Regions from separate parts of the Halobacillus sp. K22 genome, predicted to be linked through region 1. Evidence: riboswitches for the same ligand, from Rfam matches in the RefSeq annotation. Region 1 holds a riboswitch; each other region holds the start of a gene.
The links. Region 1 has a riboswitch for S-adenosylmethionine ahead of ACTWPM_RS12245 (methionine ABC transporter ATP-binding protein). Riboswitches for the same ligand answer to the same signal wherever they lie in the genome.
Positions count from the first base shown of each region.

Region 2: another riboswitch for S-adenosylmethionine. It lies ahead of ACTWPM_RS09790 (O-acetylhomoserine aminocarboxypropyltransferase/cysteine synthase family protein); the one in region 1 lies ahead of ACTWPM_RS12245 (methionine ABC transporter ATP-binding protein).
Region 3: another riboswitch for S-adenosylmethionine. It lies ahead of ACTWPM_RS13035 (methionine ABC transporter ATP-binding protein); the one in region 1 lies ahead of ACTWPM_RS12245 (methionine ABC transporter ATP-binding protein).
Region 4: another riboswitch for S-adenosylmethionine. It lies ahead of ACTWPM_RS16205 (methionine biosynthesis PLP-dependent protein); the one in region 1 lies ahead of ACTWPM_RS12245 (methionine ABC transporter ATP-binding protein).

Region 1 covers NZ_JBQQCN010000015.1:90,578-98,710, reverse strand. Annotated here, with positions in the region: gene ACTWPM_RS12285 (acetyl-CoA C-acetyltransferase) at 1-537, shown strand, start outside; gene ACTWPM_RS12280 (acyl-CoA dehydrogenase family protein) at 553-2,334, shown strand; gene ACTWPM_RS12275 (arsenate reductase family protein) at 2,482-2,841, shown strand; gene gcvH (glycine cleavage system protein GcvH) at 2,923-3,306, shown strand; gene ACTWPM_RS12265 (toprim domain-containing protein) at 3,444-3,791, shown strand; gene ACTWPM_RS12260 (thioredoxin family protein) at 3,802-4,116, shown strand; gene ACTWPM_RS12255 (hypothetical protein) at 4,216-4,542, shown strand; gene ACTWPM_RS12250 (TlpA family protein disulfide reductase) at 4,535-4,960, opposite strand; SAM riboswitch class I at 5,027-5,135, shown strand; SAM riboswitch class I at 5,284-5,391, shown strand; gene ACTWPM_RS12245 (methionine ABC transporter ATP-binding protein) at 5,464-6,489, shown strand; gene ACTWPM_RS12240 (methionine ABC transporter permease) at 6,482-7,150, shown strand; gene ACTWPM_RS12235 (MetQ/NlpA family ABC transporter substrate-binding protein) at 7,185-8,057, shown strand; gene ACTWPM_RS12230 (carboxymuconolactone decarboxylase family protein) at 8,127-8,133, shown strand, end outside.
Region 2 covers NZ_JBQQCN010000011.1:20,089-28,221, forward strand. Annotated here, with positions in the region: gene ACTWPM_RS09780 (ABC transporter ATP-binding protein) at 1-122, opposite strand, end outside; gene ACTWPM_RS09785 (DUF2188 domain-containing protein) at 1,021-1,218, opposite strand; SAM riboswitch class I at 1,370-1,479, shown strand; gene ACTWPM_RS09790 (O-acetylhomoserine aminocarboxypropyltransferase/cysteine synthase family protein) at 1,574-3,277, shown strand; gene metX (homoserine O-acetyltransferase MetX) at 3,298-4,350, shown strand; gene ACTWPM_RS09800 (polysaccharide deacetylase family protein) at 4,424-5,776, opposite strand; gene kynA (tryptophan 2,3-dioxygenase) at 5,872-6,708, opposite strand; gene ACTWPM_RS09810 (DUF4166 domain-containing protein) at 6,728-7,372, opposite strand; gene ACTWPM_RS09815 (RQC-minor-2 family DNA-binding protein) at 7,625-8,133, opposite strand, start outside.
Region 3 covers NZ_JBQQCN010000017.1:37,569-45,701, forward strand. Annotated here, with positions in the region: gene ACTWPM_RS13025 (DUF421 domain-containing protein) at 1-235, shown strand, start outside; gene ACTWPM_RS13030 (DUF302 domain-containing protein) at 1,275-1,658, opposite strand; SAM riboswitch class I at 1,854-1,968, shown strand; gene ACTWPM_RS13035 (methionine ABC transporter ATP-binding protein) at 2,110-3,138, shown strand; gene ACTWPM_RS13040 (methionine ABC transporter permease) at 3,128-3,790, shown strand; gene ACTWPM_RS13045 (MetQ/NlpA family ABC transporter substrate-binding protein) at 3,802-4,653, shown strand; gene ACTWPM_RS13050 (Cof-type HAD-IIB family hydrolase) at 4,776-5,516, shown strand; gene ACTWPM_RS13055 (acyl-CoA dehydrogenase family protein) at 5,816-6,964, shown strand; gene ACTWPM_RS13060 (thiolase family protein) at 6,977-8,133, shown strand, end outside.
Region 4 covers NZ_JBQQCN010000025.1:28,227-36,359, reverse strand. Annotated here, with positions in the region: gene ACTWPM_RS16225 (YkvA family protein) at 134-595, shown strand; gene ACTWPM_RS16220 (UPF0158 family protein) at 609-1,073, shown strand; gene ACTWPM_RS16215 (homocysteine S-methyltransferase family protein) at 1,123-2,172, opposite strand; gene metC (cystathionine beta-lyase) at 2,232-3,431, opposite strand; gene ACTWPM_RS16205 (methionine biosynthesis PLP-dependent protein) at 3,428-4,537, opposite strand; SAM riboswitch class I at 4,617-4,721, opposite strand; gene ACTWPM_RS16200 (hypothetical protein) at 4,984-5,247, opposite strand; gene ACTWPM_RS16195 (YdhK family protein) at 5,496-6,077, opposite strand; gene ACTWPM_RS16190 (CAP domain-containing protein) at 6,396-7,178, opposite strand; gene ACTWPM_RS16185 (SDR family NAD(P)-dependent oxidoreductase) at 7,561-8,133, shown strand, end outside.

The DNA of each region.
Region 1 (8,133 bases):
ATGGATGAAGGGGTGCGTCCTGGCACTACAAAAGAAGTCCTTGCTAAGCTGAAGCCTGCCTTCTCGGTAAAAGGTTCGGTCACCGCAGGGAATTCTTCGCAAATGAGTGATGGAGCAGCTTCCGTTCTAGTTATGGATCGTGAAAAAGCAGAAGCAGATGGCTTAAAGCCTCTAGTAAAGTTCCGTTCCTTTGCTGTAGCAGGAGTGGAACCTGAAATCATGGGGGTAGGACCAATTGAAGCTGTACCGAAAGCACTGAAAATGGCAGGGCTGAGTATTCAGGATATTGGCTTATTCGAATTGAATGAAGCGTTTGCCTCACAATCCCTCCGCGTTATACGTGAACTTGGACTTGATGTGAACAAAGTGAATGTTAATGGGGGAGCGATTGCTCTAGGCCATCCACTGGGATGTACGGGTACTAAGCTTACATTAGGATTAATTCATGAGATGAAAAGGCGTAACGAGCAATTCGGTGTCGTAACGATGTGTATTGGCGGCGGTATGGGTGCAGCCGGAGTTTTTGAGTTACTATAAGAGGAGGAAAAACAAATGAGTGAATTAAAAGAAATGATTAAGGGCGGCGGATTCATGGTGGAGGATTTATCGGCTGAGGATGTTATTACCCCCGAAGATTTCACAGACGAACATTTGATGATTGCTAAAACCGCTGAGGATTTTGTGTTAGGCGAGGTCGTTCCTAAAATTGATAATCTGGAGAACCATGAATTTGAGCACTCTGTTAAATTGCTGAAGCAAGCGGGCGATCTTGGATTGCTGGGAGCGGATGTACCGGAGGAGTATGGTGGACTCCAGCTAGACAAAATCAGTTCCTCTTTAATTACAGAAAAATTTTCCCGGGGAGGAGGTTTTTCTGTTACTCATGGAGCACATGTAGGGATTGGATCATTACCTATTGTATTTTTCGGCAATGAAGACCAAAAGCAAAAATACCTCCCTGTGCTGGCCACAGGTGAAAAAATTGCAGCCTATGCTTTGACAGAACCGGGTTCAGGATCAGATGCCCTGGGGGCAAAAACGACTGCGAAACTTAATGAAGCAGGTACTCACTATGTCTTGAACGGCGAAAAACAATGGATTACCAACTCTGCATTTGCTGACGTGTTTGTCGTTTACGCTAAAATAGATGGAGATAAATTCACGGCCTTTATCGTAGAAAGAGAGTATCCAGGTGTTTCTACAGGACCTGAAGAGAAAAAAATGGGAATTAAAAGTTCCTCTACACGTACGCTCGTTCTTGAAGACGCCGAAGTTCCTGTTGAAAACGTTCTTGGAGAGATTGGACGCGGGCATGTTATTGCTTTTAACATTTTAAACGTGGGTCGATACAAATTGGCTATCGGAGGAGTCGGAGGAGCGAAGCGAGCTGTAGAACTTTCTGTTAAGTATGCGAAAGAGCGCAAACAGTTTAAGACTCCGATCGCGAGTTTCCCACTTATTCAAGAGAAAATTGCTTCAGTGGCTTCAAATACCTATGCCAATGAGAGCGCAGTATATCGAACTGTAGGCTTGTTTGAGCAAAGCATGGGTAAGCTGTCTGAAGAAGAACTTAAAGATGGTGCAGCTGTGGCTAAAGTCATTGCTGAGTACGCAATCGAATGTTCACTAAACAAGGTGTTTGGAACAGAGTTACTGGATTTCGCTGTCGATGAAGCTGTGCAAATCCACGGTGGATATGGATTTATGGCTGAATATGAAGTCGAAAGATTGTATAGGGATTCCCGGATTAATCGTATATTTGAAGGAACAAACGAAATTAACCGGATGATCGTCCCGGGAACGCTTCTTAAAAAAGCGATGAAGGGCGAACTGCCATTGCTTCAAAAAGCGCAGGCTCTTCAGGAAGAGATTATGACGCTTATGCCAGAAGAACCAGGCATCGAACCTCTGGAGCAAGAGAAATATTTATTAAAGAACGCTAAGAAAATTGCTTTACTTGCAGCCGGTTTAGCTGCTCAAAAATATGGTGAGAAAATTGAAAATGAGCAAGAGGTTCTTGTTAATATTGCCGATATTACTGGTGAAATATATAACATGGAGTCAGCTATTCTACGAACGGATAAAGCATTACAGAAAACCGGTGAAAGCAAAAACGAATTGAAGCTGCTTTACACGCAAGTTTACACTCAAGAAGCATTTAACCGAATTGAAGCCCACGCGAAGGAGACATTGATCGCTGCTGAATCAGGAGACTCCCTGCGAATGATGCTTGGTGCACTGCGTAAGCTTACTCGACATACTCCAATTAATGTGATTGCGAAGAAACGCGAAATAGCTGCCGCATTAATTCAAGCAGAGAAGTTTGTAGTCTAATTCATTTATTATATCCCTGCTTTGGACGTTCAAAGCAGGGATTTTTGTTTTTTCGAAGTAGAACTCGCCATTAAATTAGGTTAACCGATGAAATAAATATCTTCATTATGGTAAAATATAAAATATCAAAGGTAAGGAGTGACAGTTATGTCGGTAACCTTTTATTGGTACCCCAAATGTGGGACTTGCAAAAAAGCTAAACAATGGCTGGATGAGCAAGGTATAAATTATACCTCTGTACATATCGTGGAAGATCCCCCGAATGCTGACGAGTTGGAAAAACTAATCCAGCAAAGTGCTCAACCTGCTCGTAAGTTTTTTAATACGAGTGGTAAAAAGTATCGAGAATTGAATATGAAAGAAAAACTGAAGGATGCTACCCAGGAAGAAATGGTTGAGTGGCTGGCTTCAGATGGGATGTTAATTAAAAGGCCGATCGTCACTGATGGGAACAAAGTCACTGTGGGTTTCAAACCTGAAACTTTTCAAGAAGTCTGGGTACAGTGAGCAAAACATTGGAAATAAAAGCAGCTAGCTTTTATGTTTGTAATTGTTATAAAGTATATTTTATTTAATGGAGGGATTTCAATGAGTGTACCAAAAGATCTGCGTTACTCTGAAGAACACGAATGGGTTAAAGAAGAAGGCGGGAAAGTCCGTATCGGAATTACAGAGTTCGCTCAATCTGAACTGGGCGACATTGTGTTTGTAGAGCTTCCTGAAGTAGGGGATGAGCTTGAAGCAGATGAGCCATTTGGAAGCGTAGAATCTGTAAAAACTGTATCCGAATTATACGCTCCCTTAAGCGGTAAAGTTGTTGAAGTCAATGAAGAACTTGAAGACAGCCCGGAATTCGTAAATGAATCCCCGTATGATAAAGCGTGGATGGTTATTGTCGAACCAAGTGCTTCTTCTGAAATGGATGAACTAATGACATCCGATCAATATGAAGAAATGATTAATGAAGACTAAAGTCAAGCATTTACCATGAGCAATTGTACAGGCAGGGCTACATATATTCCTTGTCTGACATGATGGTGTATCATATTAATCATGTTCAGACCATGCCCCTTTGGCATGGTCTGTTTCTATATAGTGGGTGATAGAAAATGGATGGAGAAAGAATTGTAATCGTTGAGGGAATAACAGATAAGCGAAAAATCAAGAAAATTCTTGATGAAGATATAGAGATCATTTGTACACATGGAACCCTTGGTATTGAACGGATGGAGGAACTAATCTATGATTACAATCTTGATGGGCGCAGGGTGTATATTCTTGTAGATGAAGACGATTCTGGCTACAAATTAAGAAAACAGCTGACAGCAGAGCTCCCTCATGCCGTACACATCTATATTGATAAAGCATTTCGTGAAGTGGCAGCCACGCCAGAACCAGAATTAGCCAGAGCCTTATTAAACAGGCATTTCCACGTAAAGCCCATCTATCTCATTTAGGAGGATCATTGTGCAGGAAATAGATAACAAGTCAGCAGGTCACGAGTTAGAAGAACAAAAAACTGGATTGACATTCATCCATACTCCTTTTTGTGGGACCTGCCACTTGGCCAGAAAAATGCTTACGGCTATAGAGGCCACTTATAATAAAGAATTATTCAGGGAATGCAATGCTTCTCTGCATCCTGACTTAATGAAAACTTATCAAATAAAAAGTGTACCTTGTCTATTAATTACACATCACGGGGAAATAATAGAGAAAGTTTATGCCTTTCATTCTGTTCCTTTTATGTACGATAAACTTTCTGAATATGTAAAAAAATAAATGAATTACCCGGGAAATGACGAACGATTTTTCGTTATTTTAAAAGGGTTGACTCCTCCTTATCAAGAATTTATTTAACAAACAAAGGAGGAGTTAACAATGGTGGAATTCATACAAGATTGGGTTAAACAAGTGAATCAGAGAACAGATCTTTTGCCCAGTTGGCGGGAAAGAAGACTTAACGTAATTCTCCAGGTTGGCAATCATAGAATTTACATGTATATAGACCAGTCAGGGGTGCATCTCAAAACAGATCAACAGGAAAACGGACTAAATCTCATTCACCTGCAATCTTCCAGTACCATTATGAAAACTTTGTTTATGGGTGAACAAAAATTAACTTCTCTTCCCCAGGCGACGATTAAAGTTCAAGGGGCATACCGGAATATTTTGTTTATCGAATCACTCCTGTTATTGGCTAAATGAGTTCGCCCAGAGATTCTACAATGGATAAGAAATCTGCTTGATCACCGAATTGTGAATGGATAAAACCATCCTTGTTGATAATCACAGTAGTAGGTACACCTTCACTGTTGAACAAGTCATAGATCGTTCGACCATGGTCTTTAAGAGCAGGCTGAGATAAAAACTTTTCTGCATATTCCTCTGCCTCAGCTTCGCTCCGTTCACGGCCAGATACATTTATAGTAACCATCTTGACTTTCTGATGGTCCATTGTTTTATATAACTGCTCTTTCTTAGGTAAATCCTTCCCGCTGTCGGGGCACCATGAGGTCCAAAATGTAAGAACAATTACTTTTCCCAGATCCTCTGTAGTATTATAAGAGCCTTCCTTATTTAAATAAGGAAGTTCGAAACTTGGCGCATTCCTCAACGTGACCACTCCTTAATTGTTGACTTAATTTATAGCCCCATGCTAACATAATCATTAATTTAATAGCGACATCTTCACTTATCCAGAGAGGCGGAGGGACTGGCCCATTGATGCCCGGCAACCGGTTTATGCAGATGAACACGGTGCTAATTCCTGCAAAGTATTTTACTTTGGTAGATGAGAAGAGTGTTCTAAATGAACTCTTCTAATTTAAGGAAGAGTTTTTATTTTGTCGAATTTATAGGAATATTATCAAGTTGACACGAAATTCTAACAATGCTAGAATCCTCTTTATGGTACGTACACGTATTAAAGTGATAAAAAATTAAAATCTCTTATCCAGAGAGGCGGAGGGACTGGCCCGTTGATGCCCGGCAACCGGCAAGCTAAGACTTGGTAAGGTGCCAATTCCTGCAAGGTAATCCTTGTGAAGATGAGAGAACAGATAAAGATTGTTACGCTAACCTTTCTGTTCTCAAGCAGAGAGGTTTTTTTATTGGAGGGAAGACGACATGATTTCAATTAAAGGCTTATCTAAAGTCTTTCGAACGAAACATCAGGAGGTCCGTGCCGTCGACGACCTAAGTTTACAGATAAAAAAGGGAGAAATATACGGGGTTATCGGTTACAGCGGTGCTGGAAAAAGTACTTTCATAAGGTTGTTAAACCGCCTGGAAGATCCAACGGACGGCAAGGTCACCATTGATGAGCAAGATTTGACTTCTTTAAACAAAGGGAAACTGCGAGAGGCCCGGCAGGAGATTGGGATGATTTTTCAGCATTTTAATCTTTTGTGGTCTCGAACTGTTCACGATAATATCGCTTTTCCACTTGAAATAGCTGGTGTACCTAAAAGCGAAAGAACCAAACGTGTTAATGAATTAATAGACCTGGTAGGCCTTAGTGGACGAGGCAATTCTTATCCATCTCAGTTAAGCGGCGGTCAGAAACAAAGAGTAGGAATAGCTCGTGCGCTAGCGAATAAACCTAAAGTTCTTCTTTGTGATGAAGCTACTTCTGCTCTTGACCCAGAAACGACAGATTCCATTCTTGATCTATTAGTAGATATTAATGAGAAGCTTGGACTGACAATTGTACTCATTACCCACGAAATGCATGTAATCCGAAAGATCTGCCATCAGGTAGCAGTTATGGAACAAGGTAAAATTGTGGAACAGGGAGACGTACTTGATGTTTTCCTTTATCCAAAAGAACAGGTTACTAAGAAATTTGTCGATCAGGTAATGGGAGACCCTGAGCGGGAACATTCACTTCAACTTATAAAAGATACGTATAAGACTGGAGAGATTCTTCGTCTGCACTTCGTAGGTGAGAGCACCAATCAGGCTTTAATCAGTGAAGTTTCCAGGAAGTTTGTGTTAGATGTAAACATATTGCACGGAAAGATCACTCAAACCCAAAAGGGTGCGTATGGAACGATGTTTGTGCAATTCCTGGGTGATAAAGAAGAAATTACGCGTGCGATTGAATATATTCAATCCACCTCTGTGGAAGTGGAGGTGAGCCCGGATGATTAATCAATTTTTCCCAAACGTCACTATGGATGATTTAATAACAGCTACCAACGAAACGCTCTACATGACGCTTATCTCTGTAGCTGGAACGTTTGTTTTAGGTTTACTGTTAGGTTTACTTCTTTACTTGTCAGGTCCTGGGGGTCTGTGGCAGAACAAGATATTAAACTGGATTACTGCTTCAGTTGTTAACATATTCAGAGCTATACCTTTTATCATTTTAATTCTGTTATTATTCCCATTTACTGATTTTCTCATAGGCACTATTCGGGGCCCTAAAGCGGCACTGCCCGCGCTAATTATAGGTGGGGCACCGTTCTATGCACGACTTGTAGAGATTGCATTGAAAGAAGTAGATAAAGGTGTCATCGAAGCTGCTAAATCGATGGGGTCTAAATCTTCTACTTTGATTTTTAAGGTGCTGCTTCCAGAGTCAATGCCAGCCCTGGTTTCAGGGATTACCGTTACAGCTATTGCTTTAATCGGATATACTGCAGTGGCGGGGGCAATCGGTGCCGGTGGATTAGGTGACTTTGCCTATTTCTACGGCTTTCAGCGAAGCGACTTTGATGTTGTCTTTATTTGCACGATTCTCATTGTGATTATTGTTTTCATTTTCCAATTTATCGGGGACTTCGTTTCGAGAAAATTGGATAAAAGATAAAAATCCTAAATAAAATTAAAGGGAGAGAGTACTCATGAAAAAAATTACATTCGGTATTTTTACTTTATTATTTATTATCCTTTTATCAGCATGTGGTTCATCTGATGAAGGAAACTCAGGTTCGGAAGATAGCAGCAGCGGTGACGGCAGTTCTGAAGAAGGAACTACTGAAATAGCTGTTGGTGCTACAAGTGTCCCACACGCAGAAGTACTTCAAGAAGCTAAACCATTGCTTGAAGAGCAAGGAATTACACTGACCATTGAAGAATATCAAGATTATGTACTTCCTAACCAGGACTTAGCAGAGGGAAGAATTGATGCAAACTATTTCCAGCATATTCCTTATTTAGAAACACAAATGCAAGAAAATGATTATGACTTTGTAAATCTTGGCGGGATTCACATTGAACCTATGGGTATCTACTCTCAAAACATCTCAAGCGTTGATGAAGTTCCAGAAGGTACTACCCTGGTGATGAGCCGTTCAGTAGCTGACCATGGAAGAATTCTTTCGCTTCTTGAACGTGAAGGTCTGGTAAAATTAGATGAAAGCGTAGATAAAGTGGATGCTACTGTAGACGATATTGTTGAAAACCCAAAAAATCTTCAATTTGACTCCGGAGTAGATGCAGCGACATTACCGGAGATCTACAAACGAGAAGAAGATGCTCTAGTAGCGATTAATACAAACTACGCTATTGAAGCTGACTTGAACCCAAGTGAAGATTCATTGATCCTTGAAGGCTCTGAATCCCCTTATGTAAATGTGATCGCGGCCCAGAGTAAAGATGAAGATTCAGAAGCACTGCAAACATTAGTAGAAGTATTACGTTCAGAAGAAATTCAAACGTTCATGAAGGAAGAATATAATGGAGCTGTAGTGCCTGTAGATGGCAGCTCTGAATAACGGATAAGATAAGTGACTGCGGTTTATACTAACTGCAGTCACTTATTTTTATTGGGAGGTTAGAATGCGATGCAAG
Region 2 (8,133 bases), on a different contig from region 1:
TTTCCAGAGCCGTTCAGTCCCAGCAGTACCCAGTGCTCTCCTTCTTCAATATGCCAATTAATATCCTTTAGAATCCATCTGTCTCCTCGTCTCAAAGATACGTTTTCCATCTCCAGCACCATAGATGTGACTCCCTTCTAGCCGCCTACTATTTATATGAATTTATGTACGTATAATACCCTGGCAGGAAATAAATCTCTTTCCTTTCCAGCAAGATCGTTAATTCTTCACCTGACTGAACTTTCTACATAGATAGACGGTTTTCGCAACGGGAATTATATAATCATAATTATTTCAAAATTCTTTGAAAATAACAAGTCACCCCAGTAACACGAAACACCAGAATGACTCCTCCAATTAACATATCCACTGCACGGATCTAATAGATCAAGTTGATGATTTATAATAAAAAGTTTTTGAGCTATAGGGCCGGATACTTGAAGACTCGATTTCGAGATATTCCAGGTCCGTTGCTAATAAAGAGAGTGGCTGACTACGGGAACAACTCGCTTTCCTGCGGGGGAACTGGCAAGCCTCCTCAGTCGTTACCACTCCTTGTGGGGTCTCGCCTAGCTCCTTCTCCCGCGGGAGTCTCGTCGTTCCCTTCGCCAGCCTATGCTTGAAAAGCGAACGGACCCTTCTATAGTCGTTAGAAGGTGCTTGACCCGCCTCAAATGCTTCTATAGCGGGAATTATGACTTTACACGCTCATTGTTAGAAGTTTTATCTCCATCATAAACCGAGCCTCTCAAACAAGATTTCGAGCTCCATATATCGCAAGGGCCGGAGGGGGACGATGTAGACTCCAGTGGGATAAACATGAGCGGTGAGACCCCGGAAGTCGAAGACTGAGGAGGCTCAGCACATGCCCTCGGAAAGCGAAATCGTCCCCCGCAGAACCTAATTCTAACAAAAGTCTCGAAACTGAGTCTTCCAGTAACGGGAGCTTATCTTTAATATGTAACACAAAAATAAAGGAGACACTCAAAAAAAAGACCCCCATTTAGGGAGTCTTCTTTATTAATAACTTCTTTCATCTTCCACTTCGTGGTTCTGATCTAGAATATAGAGCTTGCTTGGTTTGTTTTCTTGAGCCATTTCTTCAGCTTTTGCTACTGCTGTATCACGCTCATCATACAAATCCGTAGGGGCAACATCCTCTATTTTGATCAACCAGCCTGTTACGTCTTTATTTGGTGCAACTGTGTATTCCTTCATGTCTATTCACTCCTTTTACTATACTTGCTAAACCATTCCCACCCCACTGGCATTTCAAACGTATTCGAATTTTGCACAAATAGTTTGACAATTAAGCATAAAACACTTTATAATTCCATACAAGTTAATGAATAGCTGAATATTATAAAAACTCTTATCGAGAGTGGCAGAGGGACTAGGCCCTGTGACGCCCGGCAACCTTCAAGTAGATACTTGAAAAGGTGCTAATTCCTACAGATCTATGGATCTGGAAGATAAGTGGAGGAACTGATTGCTACGCCCTCTTCTTACTTAAGAAGGGGGCTTTTAAATTTTTTTGAATAATGATGAAATATAAATTTAGGGAGGATTATTGATGACATTACCTTTTCACAAATTTGGACCTGAAACTTTATTACTTCACGGAGGCCAGCAACCAGACCCAGCTACTGGATCACGTGCTGTACCAATTTACCAGACCACTTCTTACGTCTTTAATGACACTGACCATGCTCAAAACTTATTTTCATTAGCGGAGCCTGGCAACATTTACACCCGTATCATGAACCCAACCGTCGATGTACTAGAGCAACGCATTGCTTTACTTGAAGATGGCGCTGCTGCAGTAGCTACCGCTTCAGGCATGTCTGCCATTACTATGGCTATCCTCAACATTGCCAGCGCTGGAGATGAAATTGTAGCCTCTTCCCATTTGTATGGAGGAACCTATAACTTGTTCGTTCACACTCTGCCTAAGTACGGGATTACTGTTCATTTTATTGAAGGAACCAGCCCAGAGGATTTCAAGAAAGCTGTTACCCCTAAGACAAAAGCCATTTTTGCCGAAACGATCGGTAACCCAAGCTTAAATGTTCTGGATATTGAAGCTGTGGCTGACGTAGCTCATGAACATCACATTCCTCTTATCATCGATAACACGTTTGCTACTCCTTACATTTGCAAACCGATCAGCTGGGGCGCTGATATTGTCATTCACTCAGCTACAAAGTGGATAGGCGGCCATGGAACGACAATTGGCGGGCTCGTGGTAGACAGTGGACGCTTCAACTGGGATCATGAAAAATTCCCAGGATTCACGGAACCTGATGAAAGTTATCACGGCGTACGCTTTGGTCTTGATGTAGGTCCCGCCGGCTACGCTGTTAAGCTGAGAGTCCAGCTGCTTCGTGACACGGGTGCCTGCTTGAGCCCTCACAATGCATTTTTGCTTCTCCAAGGTCTTGAAACCCTTCATTTGAGAATTACTAAACATTCTGATCAAGCTCTTGAAGTTGCTAAATACCTACAGTCTCATGAAGGTGTGGAATGGGTGAATTTCCCTGGACTCTCTGATCACCCTACTCACCCGCTTACTAAGAAATACTTCAGCTATGGATATGGATCCATCGTCGTCTTCGGAATTAAGGGAGGGCGCGAAGCTGGAAAAAAACTGATTGATCAAGCGAACCTCTGGTCTCACGTCGCCAATGTCGGGGATGCGAAATCACTAATTATTCATCCTGCTTCGACTACTCACCAGCAGCTAAGTGATGAGAATCTTGAAAAATCCGGGGTGACGGAAGAACTAGTCCGTCTGTCTGTTGGGCTTGAATCAATAGAGGATTTAATTGCAGAGCTGGATGCGGGTCTTAAAGAAGCTACTGGTTTCTCAAAACCATACAAAAACTCTAAAACCGTTATAGAAGAAACACTATCGTCATCATTGGACCGTTCGAATAATGAACTGCGTCAAAAAGTTATCGCTATCGTGGGAGCTGTTTCAAACGATGAACTCTCTAACGAGGCTAAGAAGCTTTCACGTTTAGGCTTTCAAGTTGTAGAAATCTCAAGCATTTCAGACCTTCAAGCTTCTTCCCTGCCAGCAGTTGATGTGCTTTATGCAAAAGAACTCGATCAAGATTCTATCAACTCGGCACAAGCGATTAAACCTGGCTTGTTATGGTCAAGAGACTCTGTACCAGAAGTTCAGGATAATCTTGTCACTGGCCTCAGTCTTTATGAATCAATTATAGCGTTACGTTCCGGGCAGTCTTATACGGAAACGCCACTATCTGTCTAAACTGGAAAGGAGGCATGAACATGTCTGTAAAAAATCCCACCAGCTACCAGTTTCCAAATAAAACCATTTCTATCGGCTCTTTTACATTTGAATCTGGAGATCAATTGCCCGATGTAGAACTTGCCTATGAACGATTTGGACCAGCTGGTGCTCCAGCCATTTTAATATGCCATGCGTTAACAGGAAATCAGTATGCGGTTGGTTCCGAGGAGCAGCCCGGCTGGTGGGCCGGATTGATTGGCAGAGGGCTTCCCATTGACACCTCTCAATTTCAGGTCATAACATTTAATGTATTAGGTGGCTGCCACGGGTCTACGGGACCAGCCAGTTTAAACCCGGAAACTGGTGAACCCTACCGATTAAGCTTCCCGCCGGTCACCGTCCGTGATATAGTCCACGCACAACGGAAGGCTTTACATGAACTTGGGATCAACCACCTCCATGCTGTGGCAGGTGGATCTCTCGGAGGCATGCAGGCCTATGAGTGGGGATTGCTCTATCCGACTTTTATGAAGCAGCTTTTTATACTTGCTGCGACACCTTATTTAAGTGACTATGGAATTGCCTTTAATCATATCGGAGCACGTGCCATTAAGGATGACCCCTCATTTAATCATGGAAAATACCCTTCGAACCAACACCTCAAAGGATTTGAAATTGCGAGAATGGCGGGGATGATCACTTACCGGAGCCAAACCCTTTTCCAAAAACGGTTTGACCGGAATCAAAAAGAAGATGCATCCTATGATATCCAGTCTTATCTTGACTATCAGGGGGATAAAATTAAAACTCGCTTTGATGCTAACAGTTACCTATATCTACTCGAAGCTATGAACCACCACGATATCGGCAGGGACCGAGGAGGCTGGAAGCAAGCTTCTCAGCATTACAAAGCGGACGTATACACATTGAGCTTTGAACATGACCTCCTTTATCCGTATGACTTTATTAAACGTTTTAGCGATCATGTCCCAGGAGCTGAACACTTTCACTCCGATACCGACTACGGGCATGACGGGTTTTTAGTAGAGTTCAATGACTGGGCTTCCTGGATTGGAGATAAAATCAACTAATCTCATAATCTCCACACCCAAACCAAAACAAAGCAGCCTGACGATATGATCATCGCAGGCTGCTTTGTTTTGGTTATTCAGCATTTAATTCACTAACTGTTACAAATGTATAGCCTTCTTGCTTTAATGACTTCACAATTAATTCTACAGCTTCAGCCATGGACGGTTGAAGGTCATGGAGTAAAATAATAGAACCATCTTCTACTTGAGATAAAACATTCTCTGCAACTTGAGAATTCTCTAGTTTTTGCCAATCCTTTACTTCTACAGTCCAAGGAACAGCACTGATCTCTTTTTTATACGTAACAGGAGGCCGGTCACCAAAAGGCAGACGGATGACGTCGGGCTTTTGTCCAGTCACCTGCTTTATAATCTGCTGAGTTGCATCAATTTGCTGAGTCACTTCTTTTTGCGGTAACCGGGATAAGCGAGGATGATCCCATGTATGATTACCAATTTCATGACCTGCTTCAGCTACTTGCCTGGCAACCTCTGGATAGTAGCTGATCCTTTTTCCTATCATAAAAAAAGTAGCTTTCGCTTCGTACTCGTTTAAGGCTTCAAGAATATTGGTTGTCACCTCAGGATGGGGACCATCATCGAATGTAAGAGCTACTTCCTTCATCCCTGAACTTCCATGTTTCGAACGATAATCTTCAGCAGTAAACGTTGAGTCTTCTTCTTTATAAGTTGGCTTTTCCTTATTAATTTTACCTGGGAGTTCCAATGCTTTAGCATATTCAGGACGCAACAGTTCATCTACAGCCTTCTCATTCAGAACGATCTTATTCGGGAAATCAGATACGCCATTGATATAAACTACAATTCCTTGTCCGGTCAGAGCAATATGAAGATTGTTATTAAAAATCGTTTTTAACGCATCTTCCATATCTGCCGAGTAGTTTTCATCTGCCTTCAGTGCTTCCACAGTAAATTCCACAAGCCGATCTACATAAGGAAGATCTTGCTTAAATAATTCATTTAATTCGATGCGCTTTCCATTCTCTTTATCAAAATTCACAATGGTTTTTTTAACTACCGGCTCCCCTGGTACTACATCCGTGGTTTCTTCAAACTGAACGACGAAAAAACGACGATCCTGGTGTAAGACTTCATAATCAATGTGCAGTTCAAGGGAAGATTTACCTTCATTTTTCTGTAAGGCTTCATAGCTCTCTTTTTTAAAAGCTGCCTTTTTCTGATTTACATAGTCTATTATGGCTTGATTAATCTGATTATTCGGGGTGTCAGGGTAATGGATCGTGATATGATATTCTTCATACTCTATAATTTCTGTTTGTATTTTCACGTCATAGATGGGCTCTCCTGTGCTTTTCTGGGAGTCCCCATTGGCATTTGCAATGAAAGAACAGCCAGTCATTAGCAATAAGCTGAGAAGAGCCATGTATATAATAATAGGTTTCATTCGTCGTACCTCTTTGCTAGTTTTTTGGCACCACCTATTGTAACACAAATGTAATGTTGTATTTATGAATTTGTTATTTTCAGATTAATTGACTGCTATAAGCTCGTGCGAACATCCCATAGCTCAGGGAAAAATCTATGGTCAAGCACTTTTTTCAAGTAACCGACTCCCGAGGATCCCCCTGTACCTGTTTTGTGGCCAATGATTCTCTCCACAGTTTTCATATGGCGGAAACGCCACTGTTGTAATCGATCCTCAATGTCTACCAGTTTTTCAGCCAACTGGTATAAATCCCAATACTTATCTACATTTTTATATACATTCATCCACGCTTTTTCTACAGTAGGGTCTTTTTCATATAACTTCGTATAATCGCGATTAAGGACATCTGAACTAATATCCAGACCCGCTTCTGCTAATTTTTGAATAGCGGCATCATAGATTCCCGGAGATTCGTAAGCTTTAGTGAGTTCTTTATGGAGCTCAGGAGATTTTTGATAAATTTTCACTACGTGAGGGGTTTTATAGCCTAAAGCAAATTCAACCATTCTATATTGATAGGATTGAAATCCAGAAGCTTGCCCCAGCTTGTCGCGAAATTCTATATATTCAGCAGGAGTAAGAGTGGATAGAACATCCCATGCATGAATAATTTGTACTTGAATATTAGATACTCTTGCGAGCATCTTAAACGCAGAAGCCAGTTCACCTTTCTGAATGGCATTGATCGATTCCGTTAACTCATGCAAAATCAGCTTCATCCATAATTCACTTACCTGATGAATGATGATGAACAGCATTTCGTCATGATGAGATGACAAACGCCTCTGAGAAGACAGCAATTCATCTAGATGCAGATATTCACCATAGGTCATGCGTTCTTTAAAATCCGTATGAACTTTCTCGTTCTCTTTAGAGTCCTGTTCACTCACTGCTCTTGCTCCTTTCCAGTTATTCTAGGATTCCACGCTGCGGGATATTGTTATAGGTCATAGGCAGAAATTCGGTATGGACCATACCCTCATACATTAACAGTGTTCCAAATATGTCGTGTTCAACATGCACATGAACCCGGTAAGCCTCATGATCTTCATCATAATGTTCATATACAGAGGTTGTCGGTCCCGGTACCTTGAACTTATCTTGATACGAGGTTTGCACTGATTCCATGTACAATCCCCCCTCTGCGGTTACATGAAGATCAAGTTCTGTTTGAAGAAGAGCAGACTTTCCTAAATCATCCACAATTTTTTGCTTCTCTTCATCAAAACGCATCGCCGCATCAAATCCCCGGATGGAATAAGGAAAGAAAAAACGCCTGATCCAACTCATCGTTTCCCGGCCATGATCATCTTGATAGGCATAGTTTTCAAGAGTAAATGGCACTTGTTTCCCTCTTTCAGCAAACACCAGGTGATCAAAGTTTCCTAAAAGAAAAAATGGACGAAGCATGGGATGCGCCCCACGAATCTCAGTCATTCTTCCCTGTCCAAGCATCATTAAATTGTCCTCGCTGGTGATGCTGTACTTCTTCTGCATGTTGGGATGTAATTGATTAAATTGCTCTCCTAGAGCTTTTTGGTAAATGGATTTCATTGTTTATGACCTCCTTCAAACATATATGTATACCATGGTGTGTGTTGTTGACATACTTTCCATTATTATTGAATACAATTTTATTTAGAGAAGCCATCATGGCTATGGTCTTTCGTCAGACTCTATAAGCATTATAGCACAAGGAAGCGGATACAAAGGTAGATGCAAATAAGACCTGCCTAGGCAGGTCTTTATAACGATTTCAGTGCACCAAAAAAGCTTATCTATATTATTATCGGCATGGAATGCTTTTTACATAACTTCTTCGGCTAAATCACTAACCGAATACCCCTTCCGCTGCTTCATAATCCAGCCTTGCTTTTGAAGTTGATTAAACAACTTTTGGATATGTTTTTCTGGCCACTCGGAAAGTAACCCAAACCATCTGTTTTCATGCAAGTTCAGAGTTCTAAGTTTGTTTGTCGCCTTTCCAGCTAGAACATGAACCAGAATGTGCGCTGGGTAATCCGTGCCATAATAATGGATTAAATCCAGAATTTGCTGCGTGTAAGCATAGGTTACCGGTCTGCCTTTAATCGTTATTATAATATCATCTTCCCCATAACGAACTTCTTCCAGTTTCCCTCTGAGTTCTTCCAGTACATGACTGGTCATGGGATAGACGTTTTCAGGTACCAGCTGCAGCCATTCCGGCAGTTCCTTCAGCATCCGCACATCATCAAGTTCAACTCCCGATAGCCAGCACAGTTCTGAAGAAGTTGTACGCTCCGGAATATTCGATCGGCTCAGCTTATCGTACA
Region 3 (8,133 bases), on a different contig from region 1:
TCAGCTTTTAAATAGGGGTGCGGGTTATGATATCCCGCTTATTTTAGACGGTGAGTTGCAAAAAGATATTTTGAAACGTTTGGATAAAGATGAGGAATGGATGGAGAACCAATTGAGAGCTTGTGGTATCACTTCTATCAAAGACATATTTTATGGTGCTATTACGAATCACGGGGAATTTCATTGTTCGATCAAAGGAAAGAAGGTCCCAAACCTTCCACCGATAGGAAACTAAGAGCGATTTTATAACATAACCTCCCGTTTGCGTAAGACTCAGTTTCGAGATATCTAGTGAGAATTAGGTCCTGCGGGGGACGATTTCGCTTTCCGGCCCTGCACGACGCAGGGTCGTTCGACGTTGCCACACGACGTGGCGTTCTTAGTCGAACTTCTTCCGGGGTAAGCTTCCTCAGGCTTCGCCTTCCGGGATCTTACCGATCATGTTCATCCCGTTCTTACACTTTTATTAATCCTAAGCTTACATCAAGGCATAAACGACAAGGAGAGGCTATCCAGCTCCAGCACCTAGCGTCTAGTGAGACTTCCCTCACTTCTGTACGATAAGGCAACATCGAATCGCTCCGCTCTTCGTGTTTTCTTTATCTCCGCCAGCTCAGTCCAGTCCATACGCCGCTGCCCAAGGTGCTTCCGCTTTTAACCGAGGAGTCTTCATCGTCCCCCTACGGACCTAGCCGAATCAGAAACTCGAAACCACTTAACCCCCTGTTTGCTTGGTGAGAAAAAAGCATGGGATAAGGCGTGTATTATTATGCTAGAACGTTGTGGAAAAGCTTGTCATAGAAGTATTTAGGACCTATTTCGAAGGAGAGCATTCTCTCTTCTGGAAGGGTCCGTTATTCTCTCGCGGCAGGGTTGGTGGGGAAATGGCGAGACTCCCATGGGAGAAGGAACTAGGTGAGATCCCACATGGAGTGAAAACGAGCGAGGAAGCTCACCGTTCCCCCATAGGAAAGTGTTCAAATGTGGAATCACCCTGAAAGACACGACCAGCATAAGCCGACCATCAAAAGGATGGCGGTTTTTCCATCCGTTGATGAGCGGCTTATGTCTCGAGTGTCTGGGTGATGGAACAAGACGAGTTATTTCCCCACCAGCCCGCTGCTCATATCGTAACGGACCCAAGATATCTCGAATTCGATTCTTCAAGTATCCGGTCCGATCCTTTAATAAGCTTCTTATGAAAATCACAACCAGATTTAACAGCACTAAATAAAGAGGAGGGATAATTCAATGATTATCCCTCCTCTTATACGTTATACGCTTTGATCCATGCAGTGGATTAATCGTTTCTCAATGTCTTCCGCGAGTCTCTGGATTTGTTCATCTTCTACCAATTGAATGAGGGCAGTTGGTCTAGGCATACCTATCTTCGTCGTGCCTCCTTCAGAGTAAACGACCATTTTACACGGTAAGAAATAACCAGCAAGGGTATTTTCATTAAGAATGCGTTGAGCTTCCTTAGGGTTACATACTTCCAATACTTTAAATTCTTTCTCAAATTCTAATCCTTTTTCATTAAGTTTGTCTTTAATATCAAAATTCCATAATACTCCGAACTGGGCTTCTTTAAGGCTGGCTTCTAAACTTTCTACTGCCTCTTCGATTCCTTTTTCTGTTTCTACTGTGTAATGAAACATGTTTGAACCTCCTTTTTAAGCTCTCGGTTTCAGCATACCCGTTCAGGTATGAAGATAATCGTATATAAATAGATTTAATGATAACTAGCAGGAGATTTAGTGGGGAATTTTTCGAAAAGTTTAGCAGATTAAATTGACAAAGCTGATGAGCTATAATAAGATAATCACCATCCAATTTAAAAACGAATAAATATCTTCTTATCTAGAGAGGTGGAGGGACTGGCCCTACGAAACCTCGGCAGCGGGACTGATGCGTCATCAGAAACTGTGCCAACTCCAGCAGGTGCTTTTTGCACGTGAAAGATGAGAAGAGACGGTTCTCATAAATTACGTATGGCCAGAGCCCCTCTTCTTATCTTTTAAGAAGAGGGGCTCTTTTTATGTTTAACGCTCAGAAGTACATAAGAAAGCTGATAATTGGAAGAATCCAAAAACAAAGGGGGGACCGTTCATGATTGATTTTGAAGGGGTTTCAAAGATCTATGAACACAATGGAAATGAGTTGCGAGCTGTGGATCAAGTTGATTTAACAGTGAATAAAGGAGAAATCTTCGAGGTTATTGGTTATAGCGGAGCAGGAAAAAGCACGCTTGTTCGTTTAGTTAATTTACTGGAATATCCTTCGGAAGGCCGGCTCCTGGTAGATGGTAAAGATTTAACCCAACTATCTAAACCTGAGTTGCGAAAAGTCCGGAAACGAATTGGCATGATTTTTCAGCACTTTAATTTGCTGGAGTCTAAAACGGTACGTCATAACGTGGCATTTCCATTGGCGATATCAGGGGTGTCGAAAAAAGATATTGATGCACGTGTAGAAGAAATTCTGGAGTTCGTAGGCTTGTCAGATAAAGCCAGGCAGTACCCGGACCAGCTATCCGGCGGACAGAAGCAGAGGGTGGGAATTGCAAGGGCTCTAGCCACCTCACCGGATATATTGCTATGTGATGAAGCGACATCTGCCCTTGATCCTGAAACCACCAAGTCTATTCTTAAACTTTTGCGCAGAGTACGAGACGAATATAACATCACGATTCTTATGATTACGCACGAAATGAATGTGGTCCGTGAAGTGTGCGACCGTATCGCAGTCATGGAACACGGACGTGTGATTGAACAAGGATCCATATTTGACTTGTTTTCCCAGCCGGAACATCCCACTACAAAAAACTTTGTAAGAACGGTGATGGAAAATGAAATTCCTGCATCCATCCTGGAGGGGATTGAAAAGCGGGGAGCAAGCCGTCATATTTACCGGGTGACCTTTGTAGATGAAAGCGCGGGCCAGCCTGTACTTTCCCAAATATCGAAGTCCTATGAGGTGGAAGTGAATGTGCTTTTCGGACAGATTACAGAGCTTCAGGGCATTCCGTTTGGACATTTAGTGGTGGAACTTCAGGGAGAAGATAAAGAAATTGTGAGAGCGATCGACTCAATTCAGCGTTCCGTAACGGTTCAGGAGGTGGAAGCACATGCAGGTTAACTTAATGGATTTTTGGCCGAGAATTCTGGAAGCTACCAATCAGACCCTCTTAATGGTCGGGATCTCTCTGCTTGCAGCTACATTAATCGGTCTTCCTCTCGGCATTGCATTAGTAGTTACAAGAGACGGGGGACTGCTTGAAAGTAAACCTATATTCAATGCGCTTAGTTCAGTAGTTAACTTCTTCAGGTCGATTCCATTTATCATCTTACTGGTAGCTATCCTGCCAATTACAAGATTTATTGTAGGCTCATCTATTGGTACAGCCGCAGCAGTTGTGCCGCTTGTCATATTTTCAGCGCCCTATATTGCGCGGCTGGTAGAGAGCAGTCTGCTTGAAGTGAAGTCAGGAGTTATTGAAGCAGCGGAGGCGATGGGAGCGTCACCCTGGCAGATTATCGCGCGCGTATATTTACCGGAAGCGTTGAGTTCCATTGTATTAAACCTGACCATTGCCACGATTGGCCTTGTAGGTGCTTCGGCAATGGCCGGATTTGTAGGCGGCGGTGGTCTTGGTGACTTGGCTATTTCTTATGGTTATCAGCGTTTTGAGACGGATATCATGATTGCGACCGTACTTCTTCTCGTCGTCATTGTGCAGATCACTCAAACAGTAGGAAATTTTGTATCTAAAAAAATTCGCAGACAATAGGAGGTCTCATCATGAAAAAATTATTTATTTTATTAAGTTTAGTAGCTGCCATTGGAACCGTATTAGCGGGGTGTTCCAGTGAAAGCAGCGGAGCAGAATCAAGTGAAGGATCAGAAGAGAAAAAGGTGGTTAAAGTTGGACTGAACGGGTCTGGCGTGCCGATCTGGGAAAAAATAAAAGAAAAAGCAGCCAAAGAGAATATTGAGATTGAGTTAGTCGAGTTTTCGGATTATGTACGTCCTAATATGGCACTGGCTGATGGAGATATTGATTTAAACGCGTTTCAAACAGTCTCTTATTTTGACTCCTTTATAAAAGAACATGATCTGGACCTGGCGCCAATTGGGACCACATTAATCGCTCCCATGGGAATATACTCTGAAAAATATGAGGATGTAGAAAACATCCAAGAAGGAAGCACCATTGCTATACCAAAAGAGGCCACCAATATGGGTCGGGCTTTATTACTTCTTGAAAAAGCAGGACTGATTGGACTGTCTGAGGATTTTGATGGAAATGGGAACCTGGACAAGGTTCAGGAAAACCCTAAGAATTTAAAATTTGAACCGATCGTTGCTGCCCAGACTCCTCGCGTACTTCCGGATGTTGCTGCCTCTATCATTAACAACGGAGTAGCCGTCGAAGCCGGGTTTGTTCCTGTAGACGATGCCATCTTTATTGAAGATGATACAGCACAGCCTTATATCAACATTATTGCAGCACGTGCAGATGAAACGGACAAAGAAGTATATCAAACGATTGTGGATCTTTATCAGGAAGAAGACGTAGCGCAGCACATTCGTGAAGTTTACAATGACTCCTTGATTCCTACGTTTGTACCACTTGAAAAAATAGGCTGGTAAGCAAAAAAGAGCGTAAAAATTAATCAATTGAAACAACCAGCCGACACGGTTTAGTCATTTCGTTGTATGAAAGTCTGTCCTTGTATTAGAATAGAGAAAGTAGAAGAGAGGACGTGAATACAATGACAGATATTAAATTAATTGCACTAGACGTAGATGGGACCCTTGTAAATCCGCAGGGGACGGTATCAGACGCGAATATTAAAGCCGTCCAAAAAGCAAAGGATCAGGGAATTCATGTCCTTTTAAGTACAGGAAGGTCGCTGTCGCGTTGCCGTGATATAGCGGAGCAGCTCGGCAGGTCATCTTATATTGTAACGATCAATGGCGGGGAGATTTATAATCAGGACTTTGAACTGGTGGACCAGACACTGCTTGAGCCTCACCATGTCAGTCGTTTGTGGGAACTTAAAGAAAAACATGGATTATATTTCTGGTCATCTACGGTTCAGGGGATTTTTAACTCTCAGGAGCCATTTGATAGCGAAATTGAAGAGTATAACTGGCTCAAGTTCGGCTTTGATATCGAAGATGATGAGATTAGAGAAGCTATTCTGCAGGAATTGAATGGCAACCAGGACCTTGAGATTACAAATTCCAGTCCAACGAATATTGAAGTGAACCCCACAGGTGTTACGAAAGCTGCGGCTTTACTGAAAGTTTGTGAATGGCTTGATCTGAAAATGGAAAACGTTATGGCAGTCGGAGACAGCATGAATGACATAGCGATGATCCGTGAATCAGGTGTTGGTGTCGCGATGGGGAACGCACAGGATGAAGTTAAACAAGAAGCGGAGTTCGTCACAGGAACAAATGCTGAAGATGGAGTAGCTCAGGCAATTGAGAAAATATTAAATTCATAAGGAATCAAGTTCATACAGATAGATCATTCAGCTTGCAGAGAAACCCAGAGGTTTTCTGCAAGCTGTTTTTTTATGCTCCGTGGATGAGTATCAAAACAGTTTGCTGCGGACGAATGCGCGCGATTCCTCTACCTAACGTTTTCACGGTCTGGGACCATAGTGTAAAAACATGTCACATTATTCAATTATACGTCTTTTTGTAACCGTTTTCCCAATAATGGAGGAATTGAACATAAGCAGCGAGAATCAATCTATTAGAAAATTATTTACTCAAAGAAGTAAATGAGCAGGAGGTTATGATGAAAGCAGGTTACATAAAAGAAGAGCATGATATTTTGCGAAAGTCGCTGCGCCAATTTCTCTATAAAGAAGCTTATCTTTACTTTAAGGAGTGGGAAAAACAAAAAGCTATTCCACGATCTTTTTGGAAAAAACTTGGTGAACAAGGATATCTATGTCCGTGGCTCGCAGAAGAATATGGCGGTTTCGGTGCTGACTTTGGCTACTCCGTTATTATCAATGAAGAACTGGAAAAAGTGGGGACAGGGTTAATTGGTATTGGGCTGCATAACGACATCGTGGTTCCCTATTTATCTGCCTATGGGACAGAGGACCAAAAGAAAAGGTGGCTTCCGAAATGTACAACAGGAGAATGTGTGACAGCCATTGCTATGACCGAGCCAGGCGCTGGTTCAGACTTGGCAGCGGTAAAGACATCGGCTCAGAAGGCAGGGGACCACTATATATTAAATGGCGAAAAGACGTTTATTACCAATGGTACTTATGCAGATTTAGTCCTGGTGGTTTGCAAGACGGACCCGAAAGCTTCTCCAGCACATAAAGGAATCAGTCTGATTGTGGTAGAGAAAGAAACACCGGGATTTACAAGGGGAAAGCAGCTCGAAAAAGTGGGGCTGCACAGCCAGGATACATCCGAACTTATTTTTGAGGATGCTAAAGTACCGGTCACCAACCTGTTAGGAAAAGAAGGGGAAGGCTTCTATTATTTAATGAATCAGCTTCAGCAGGAACGTCTAATTGTTGGAATCGGAGCCATTGCTGCTTGTGAGCGAATGCTTGAAATAACAATCAATTATGTAAAAGAACGGAAGGCATTCGGACAGTCGATCGCTTCCTTTCAAAATACTCAATTCAAGCTGGCTGAACTGCAGACAGAAGTCGAAATAGGCCGTACCTTTCTCGATCGAACGATAGAAGCTCATATAGAGGAAGAAGATGTGGTGAAGCAGGTTTCCATGGCTAAGTGGTGGACGACCGAACTTGTGAAAAAAGTGGCACTTGAATGTATGCATCTGCACGGAGGCTATGGATATATGGAAGAGTATGAGATAGCAAGAAGGTTCCGTGATGCACCAGTCACTGCTATTTATGCAGGCACGAATGAAGTAATGAAGTCGATCATTGCTAAAAAAATGGGACTCGTTTAGGAGGCAGGATGTATGAAAGAAGTAGTTATAATCGAAGCGGTTCGTACCCCGGTTGGAAAAAGAAATGGATTATTAAGCGGTCAAAGACCTGATGAACTCTTTGCTTTAGTGCTTCAGGAACTAATCGAACGTAGTCAGTTGGACCCTAAAGAAGTAGAGGATGTCATTGCCGGCTGTGTATCGCAGGTAGGTGAGCAGGCGGGGGATATCGCAAGGATTGCCGCGCTGACGGCAGGCTTTCCATTGGAGGTGCCTGGAGTAACCGTAGATCGCCAGTGCGGGTCGAGTCAGCAGGCCGTCCATTTTGCTTCCCAGGCCATTGCATGCGGAGATATGGATGTAGTTATTGCCGGGGGAGTAGAGAGTATGTCACGTGTACCTATGTTTTCCAACATGCAGGGTAGCAAGTACAGTGAACAGCTTACAGAGAAGTATGACATGATCAATCAAGGTTTGTCTGCTGAACGAATTGCAGAAAAGTGGGAAATATCAAAGGAGGAACTGGATGCTTATGCTGCTTCCAGTCATGAAAGAGCCCTGCATGCAATTAAAGAAGGACGCTTTAATAGAGAAACGATGTCCGTGGAGGGATCGAATGAGCATGGAGAGTCCGTAAAAGTAAGCGTAGATCAGGGGCCAAGACTAGGTACCTCTACCGCTTCTCTTTCTCAATTGAAGCCTGCTTTTAAAGAGGATGGACTTATTACAGCTGGAAATTCAAGTCAAATCAGTGATGGAGCTGCTGCCCTCTTATTAATGTCGCGTGAAAAGGCCGAAGAGCTCGGTCTACAGCCAAGATTTAGAATTGTTGCCCGCTCCGTAGTGGGATCGGATCCAACTCTTATGTTGACGGGGCCAGCTCCTGCTACTTTTAAAGTTCTTCAAAAATCAGGGCTTAGTCTTGATGATATAGACTTGTTTGAAGTCAATGAAGCTTTTGCATCCGTTCCTTTGTTCTGGATGAAGGAAACAAAGGTGGAACATGCCCGGTTGAATGTAAATGGAGGAGCTATTGCTCTTGGTCACCCTTTAGGGGCTACAGGAGCTAAGCTCATGACTACTTTAATTCATGAGCTGGAGCGTATCGGGGGGCGATATGGATTGCTTGCGATATGCGAAGGACTGGGAATGGCCAACGGCACCATTATTGAACGGTTGGAGAAACAGGA
Region 4 (8,133 bases), on a different contig from region 1:
GATACATTTGGAGCGTTGGCTTAATTCATTATAGAAAGCATCCATATGAAAACATGGCAAATCTATCATTTTTCTCAAAATAGGTTTAAGCAGGGGCTTTTTTGTCAAAAGTACCCCAAAAGGGTGATGAATAATGACTAGCGAACTAAAAGAAAAACAACGCTATCGCGACAGATTAAAAAAGCTGAATCCAGCTAAAGCTATAAAACGCAGCAGGAAGCATTTTTCAGAGAAAGAATACGGTGAAAAAATCCGTGCGAATGGAAGCCGGATTGGATCGAAAATCGTGTACTATAGTCTATTACTCTATTATGCATTTAAGAGTGAAGATACGCCGAAGAAAGCAAAACTCACGATTGCCGGTGCGCTCGGTTATTTGATCCTGCCGGTTGATTTAATTCCAGACTTTATTCCAGTCGTCGGTTTCACGGATGACAGCGCTGTGATTGTTTATGCGGTCTATCAAGTAATTTCTCATATTGATGAGAACGTGAAAGAGCAGGCGCGTAATCGCGTGAGCAGTCTGTTTGGTGAGTCCGTGCTGGAGGATTTGGAAGATCCATCTAAAGATTCAGCAGAAAATCCGCAAGCATAGATGGGGGAAGGTTATGAATCAAGTAGACATACGAGAAGTTGCCGATGCTATTGAGGAGCAAGTAGAAGGTGACTTAGCGCTGGTAGATAAGATCGATGGAAAAATTCTACACGTAAGTGATGAAGCGATAGTAGATGTAGAAGAGGAAGAAGACTTCGACCATTTGTTAGAGTGGCAACAGGAAGAACGTCATTTAGCTCAACATATCTTAGAAAATGAGACTCGCTATATCCAAGTGCCGGATTGTTCCGATGTAGACGAGTATCAGATGATGGAAGCGTTCATCAACTCGCTTCAAGGTGATCAGGCTCGTAACGATTTATCAAAAGCGATCCGTGGAAAGGGAGCTTTCCGGAGATTTAAAGATCAAATTGTGACCTACGGGGTTCGTGATCAATGGTATGAATACAAAGATGAGCAATACCGGACCCTTGCCATGGAATGGTGTGAAGAGAACGATATTCCATACAAAAAATAAATTTAGTCATATAACCGCCTGTCCGAATTGCCGGACAGGCGGTTTTTATTTATGCTTTCGTCTTATAAGAAGTGATGTGATCCTGCAGCGTATCGTCACTGCCGAATAGGAAGTGTTTTTCCATATCCGGTGAATACGTGGAGTTTACAGCTGTACGGCCAACGGTTTCTGCTACTTCACGAAGCATAGCCGGAGAAGCTCCGCAGCAGAGTCCCAGATAATTTACGCCAATGCTGTGTGCCTCTTTGGCCCACTCAGCAAGCTCATAACGATTCGTGTAAAGCGGATCGAGTGACGTTGGGAACGTTGTTTCTGTCGGAAGTGTACAAGCACAGCCTCCGTCCGGCAGGTTGAAGAAGGTAGGGTGTTCCTCCGTTGTCCGGTAAGGAATCGGAAGGGCGCCTACATAGCCTTCCACTGTATTACGGATTTTCTCAACGAATGGCTGCATAGTCGCCGGCCCGCGGAAGCAGTTCATTCCCACAACAAGAGCACCTTTTTCTTTTAACAAACGGCAGGCTTCTTCTACCTCATAGCCGTCCCTTAGGATATTTTCGCCCATCAGTCCGAATGTGATGACGGCAGGAAGACCTTGTTTTTGGATTTCTTCAAGGGCAATCAGTGCTTCCTCATAATAATAGAAGGTTTCCCCGTTCACAAAGTCCACGCCTTCTTCTTTACACCAGCCGATCATTTCTGCAAACATGCTTCTTGTTTTTTCAACAGCTTCAGGATCATCCGGGTTGAACAAGTTCGTGTTAGAAATGTTCCCGGCTACGAGTGCTTCTTCCTCCGGGTGCTCCTGCGCAACCTCTTTGGCTAGACGGATGGCCTGGCGGTTAAGTGGCTCAAGTAACTCTTCTTTGCCGATGATTCTCATCTTTTCGCGGTGCCCGTTATAAGTAAAGGCTAAGACGACGTCGGAGCCTGCGAGCATATAGTCACGATACGTTTGCTTTAGTGCCTGTGGGTTATCAAGGGCTACTTCGGGTACAAAGGAACCGGCCTGTAAATAGCCGCGACGCTCCAGTTCAAATAGGTATCCTTCTCCACAAATAACGGGTCCATCCTGTAATCTCTGTTCTAATGATCGTTTCATTTCATTCAACAACCTTTCCATTTTGTAATAGTAGTTTTATTTGAAAGCTAATGCCCTTTTTACAGGGACACGCTGACTTTCTGTCTGGTTCGGGCAGCTGCCTGTAAAGCTTGTTCAATGTCTTCAATTAAATCACCAGGGTGCTCAAGACCAACAGAAAGCCTGAGCAGACCATCGGTAATGCCTCGTTTCGCTCGTTCTTTTTCCGGCATTGCCGCATGGGACATGGTGGCCGGATAGGATAGAATCGATTCCACAGCACCCAGGCTCACAGCAAAGACAGGGAGGCGGATCTGCTCCACAAACGCTTTGGCCGCTTCTTTATCCGGCAGCCGGAAAGAAAGTAAGGCCCCTGCTCCGGTAGATTGTCTCCGGTGGATCGGATGACCGGCGTGGTGGGAAAGACCTGGATAGTAAACCTCTTCCACAAGTGAGTGATCTTGCAGGTGAGAGACGATCTTCAATGCCGAATCCGACGATTGCTTCAACCGGGCCCCGAGTGTCTTGATCCCCTGGATCAGCTGGTAGGAATCCTGAGCGCCAAGAATGGAACCGAAGGAGTTTTGAATAAAAGCGAGTCTCTCTCCAAGTTCTTCATTTTTAGTAACGGCGAGCCCTGCAATGATATCGCTGTGCCCGGATAAAAACTTGGTGGCACTATGCAGGACAATATCGGCGCCTAGCTCAAGCGGGTTCTGATAGAGCGGTGTCATGAATGTGTTATCCACGAAGGTTAAACAGCCATGGGCTTTAGCAAGCTTTGCCACTCCTTCAATATCTGTAATATTTAAGCAAGGGTTTGAAGGGGTCTCTACATAAATGACTTTTGTATTGGACTGGATTGCTCGGCTCGTTTCGTTAAGGTCAGTCATATTAACGAAAGTGTGATCGATATTGTATTTACCGAGCATTTCGGTAATTAACCGGAATGTGCCGCCATAGACATCTTTGGAAACAAGTACATGGTCCCCGGCGGAAAGCAGCATAAAGGCAGAGGAGATAGCTGCCATTCCTGAGGAAAAGGCGAGGCCGCGCGCGCCGCCTTCCAAGTTAGCGATCGTATCTTCAAGCACCTGTCTCGTTGGATTGCCGGACCGGCTGTAATCATAGGGGCCCATCGTATCGAAGCTTTCCTGATGGAAAGTGGACGATAAGTAAATCGGGACGTTCACAGCACCTGTAGCCGGTTCTTGATGACTTCGATTATTCGCAGAACCATGGATGAAACGAGTTTCCAACTGATCGTTTTCTGGCCTCATTGTATTTCCTCCTTTTGAATAGCAGAGAGAGCCTGCTTCAAATCTTCAATCAGATCTTCTTCATGTTCTGTACCTACGGAGAAGCGAAGCAGCCGGTCGCAGATTCCGCGTTCTTCCCGTTCTTCTTTTGGAATATCCGCATGGGTCTGCGTTGCCGGGTACGTAATGAAGCTTTCCACTCCTCCGAGACTTTCGGCAAAAGAGATGACCGACAAATTCTCAAGAAATTCAGAGATACTGGAAGGATCCTCAACTCGGAAAGAGATCATTCCTCCTTTTCCAGGATAAAAGACTTCTCTAATGCCCGGATCGTTTCTTAGAAACTCAACAATGGCCTTCGCATTCGCCTGCTGTTTATCGAAACGAAGCGGCAGGGTCTTTAATCCACGTATTAAGAGCCAACAGTCAAAAGGGGAGAGGACAGCACCTGATGAATTTTGGAAGAAAGCGAGCTTCTCACAAATCTCTTCTCCTTTGGCGACGACCACACCGGCTAATACATCGTTGTGCCCGCCAATATATTTGGTAGCGCTGTGGATCACAATGTCCGCTCCTAAATCCAGCGGCTGCTGAAGATAAGGCGTTAAGAATGTGTTATCGACAATGAGCAGGAGGTTGTGTTTCTTAGCAATCTTTGAAACTTCTTCTATATCCACTTCCTGCAACAGCGGATTAGTCGGCGTTTCAAGAAAGATAGCTTTTGTTTTCTCAGTAATGACACTCTCGACATCCGTGAAATCGGAGTAGGTCGAATGAATTTGATAAGCATCTGCATAGTGTTCGAGTAACCGGTATGTCCCGCCGTAGATATCTTCCGCGACGATCAATTCTTCGTTTGCACGGAACAGGGAGAGGATCAACTGAATAGCTGCCATTCCTGAACTGCAGGCGAAGGCTTGATCGCCGTTTTCAAGCTGGGCCATGCCTTCTTCGAGAAGATGGCGTGTCGGGTTTTTCGTGCGGGTATAATCATATCCGGTGGATACCCCGAGTGATTTATGCTGATAAGCGGTCGATAAATAGATGGGCGGATTCACAGCCCCTGTTTCTTCATCACTGTTATTTCCTAGCTGGGCTAGTATCGTTTCAATCCTGTTCCGTGCCATGGTGATCATCTCCTTCGTAAAAAAATGGATATAAAAAAGGACCTCCTTGAAGAAGAAGGTCCTTTATGTATAAAGAGTCTCCTTATCTTCAAGGTATAACTACTACCTTCTGGATTTAGCACCGTGCCAATGGCTGGTTGCTGAGGTATCAAAGGGCCAGTCCCTACACCTCTCTGGATAAGTTTTATTATTATGTAATTTTTGGAAAAGCAACTGTTGAACACTTTACATGAAAGGTATGCTTAAATCAAGAATGATATTAAAAATTACTAAAAATTTCTTTCAAAAATTAGGCGGTTATCATTTCGCTTGCGATTTACAATACAGGAAAACAATTCAAGAATCAAGAGAGTTTTCAGAAAAAAATAATTTTTCTAAAACTGATACTTTGTTTGAAAAAGATCATTTAACCCCCCAGTCCACCTAAAGACAGGGGGGAAATGATTTTATGCATATTGCTGAAGCTGCTTAAACATTTGTTCGCCTTCTTTGTTCAGGACGTTCCCTTTTCCATGACACTTCGCGCATTTCTTCATGTAACTGGTTTCTTCGACGGCCATCTTCCAGGCAAGTGTCTCATTCGCATAGTTAACACGCTGGTAATGATCAACAATTAAATTGGCTTTACCATCATCATATTCCTTATACTTTCCAGTTCCATGACAAAGAGGGCATACGTTATATAAAGTACTCACCGATTGAGTTTGCATTACGCTCACTTCCTTATAGTTTATTATTATAAATTATGATTGATTTTACGTAATATTCAGTCTATTTGCAAGGTAATTTTCTGTGTTTTCCAAATATAAAAAAGAAAAAAAGTCATGAAAGTGGATAGAACAAGGGTCAGGGCATTTGTTAAGATATTGTGAACGCGCGTAGGAAGAGAGAGGATATAGTTTTATATAAGTGTAAAATAGTCATTAAGAAACCCCCGATTGACGGGGGGCTGTAATTTCTATTTAGCAGATAATTCGGCTTCTGTAACCCACTTATGATTGGTCACTTCTTGTCCGCTGTCCGTGTCTGTATAGTCCACCATATAAACCGTTGTTTCTTCGGCAGATTCCACTTGGGCTTTAGCTCCACTCATTCCGTCACTATGGTCTGCATTCACGGTTACTTCTGAACCTGGATCTAACTTTTTCTTGGAGGGATCTTTTACTTCTTCATGAATGATCCATTTATGATTCTCCACTTTGTCACCAGTGGTAGAGGATGTATAAGATACGCTGTAAGCGGTGGTTTGATAGGCTCCTGTTATCGTTGCTTCTGCTCCATTCATTCCAGGCATATGCTCAGCGTTAATCTCAGCCTTACTCCCTGGAGGATAGGCTGGGTTTTCCGCTTTGTGCAAACCTTCAGGCAGTTCACCCGAACCGGAATGGTCCATGCCTGCATGTTCATCGTGAGTGGATTCTGAAGAAGCACTTTCCGTGCTTTTTGGCGAATCATTGGTCTGCTCAGCATTGCTGCAAGCACCTAACAATAGAACTGAGGCAAAGATGAGACTCCCTAAAGCGAATGTTGTACGTTTCATATTTTTCTCCCTTCAAGAAAAAAACTTTTAATAGATACAGATAAAATATACCCTGGGTACGTATGTATAGTCAATCGCTTTATTCTATATTTTTACAAATGAATGTGCTAGATATTGCAGTTGTTTTTACCCAGAGAGGGCTGGTACTAAAGAGGTTGTTAAAGACTCGCTTTCCGTGTCAGCACACCTAATTGCAGGTAGGGGGCGGCGCAATAAGGTAGGTTCATGACGCAATAGAGTGGGGCTACGGGTACGCACCCGCTATAAGAAAAAGCCACCGGGATCTGTAATCCCGATGGCTAATATGCGTAGATCTATTTATTTACCAATGAACATTTGTGTCCAGTAGTTTCCGTCTTCTACATAACCGACCCCGATGTGTGTGAAGTTCGGATTCATGATGTTTTTACGGTGACCTTCACTATTCATCCAGCCCTGGACTACTTGCTCAGGAGAAGTATGGCCCATAGCGATATTTTCACCAGCCGTACGGTAGTCGATGCCATATTCTTTTAACATATCAAACGGAGATCCGTAGGTTGGGCTTGTATGGGAAAAGTAGTCATTTTTCTGCATATCAAGAGACTTGTCTCCCGCGACAGCACTTAACTCTGTATCAAGTTCGAGAGGTTCTAGTCCCTGCTTCGCACGTTCCTGGTTGGTCAGTTCGACGACTTGCTGTTCAAAATCTGAGACTTCAGATTGGTCGGCTTGATCTGTGGTATTTTCTTGAGGAACGGCCTGTTCGGACGGCTGCTCCTGCTGTTCAGGCTGAGCTTCAGGTGCTTGCTGAGCAGGTTCTGCTGGTTCTTCCTTCACAGGTTCTTCCTGAACTGGGGCTTCTGGCTGTTCAGGTGTCTCTTCAGGCTGAGCCTGAGTTTGGAATTGCTCCAGAAGAGACTGAATATCTACTTGTTGGATATTTTGACTCTTTAAAGCTTCTTCATTTTGTTGAACCCAGTTCACCACATATTCTATATGAACATTTCCTTGCTGGAATTTATGAGACTCGGTGTCTCCTGAAGATGCGAGAGAAGTAGCTGGAGAAGCTAGTAGTGATAGTGCAAGAGCTCCTGATAGAATCAATGATTTGCCTTTCATACTCGAATTCCTCCTTGAAAGTTATGTTTTTGGAACAATTACATCCTATCATCTGGTTTTTGTAATAATATTGGATTTTTTTAGCAAGAAAGAGGCGAGCTTAACTATGAACATCTCTTAGGGAAAATTATCGCTTCGGTGAAAGCAGATAGATCTTTAATTTTGGGGAAATTTAAGTACTACTATGAAAATAGTAAAATAAATGTCTTTCTGGAATTTTTATCATTTAGTAGTATAAATTAGCTGCGTCAGATGGTTGACAGGGGTTTTAATACCTTGGTTTTTTTACAAATATGTCTGAGATGTTACATCCATCCTATTAGAAATTTTAAGAATGACTGCCTAAACAAAAGGGAAGGGAACAGGAGAAAGGATGAGGCTAATGAAATTAGAAGGAAAAATAGCACTAGTTACAGGTGGATCAAGAGGACTTGGAAAAGTCATCAGTAAACAGCTTGCTGCTGAAGGAGCGCGGGTGGTGGTGAACTATGGGAGAAACCCGGACCCGGCTAATGAAACCGTGGAAGAGATCAGAAAGAAAGACGGAGTAGCCATCGCTGTGCAGGCAGATGTAACCGATGAGGATTCCGTGGATGAACTTCTCCGTGCGGTTCAGGAATCATATGGAGAGAATGTGGATATTGTCGTTAATAATGCTTCGGGATCTCAGCCGGAGTACTCCCTTGAGGAAAATACATGGGAAACGTACATGGATCAGCTGCAGTTTTTTGTTAAAGCGCCATTAATTCTGACAAAAGCGGTGCTGCCAGGTATGAAAGAGAAGCAATTCGGCCGTATTATTAATATTGGAAGCGAAGTGGTCCAGCTGGGAAATGCCAATTTCTCAAACTATGTAACAGCTAAATCAGCCATGATTGGCATGACCCGTTCCTGGGCAAATGAACTTGGACCTCACGGTATTAATGTGAATCTTGTTAATCCAGGTTTTATTCCT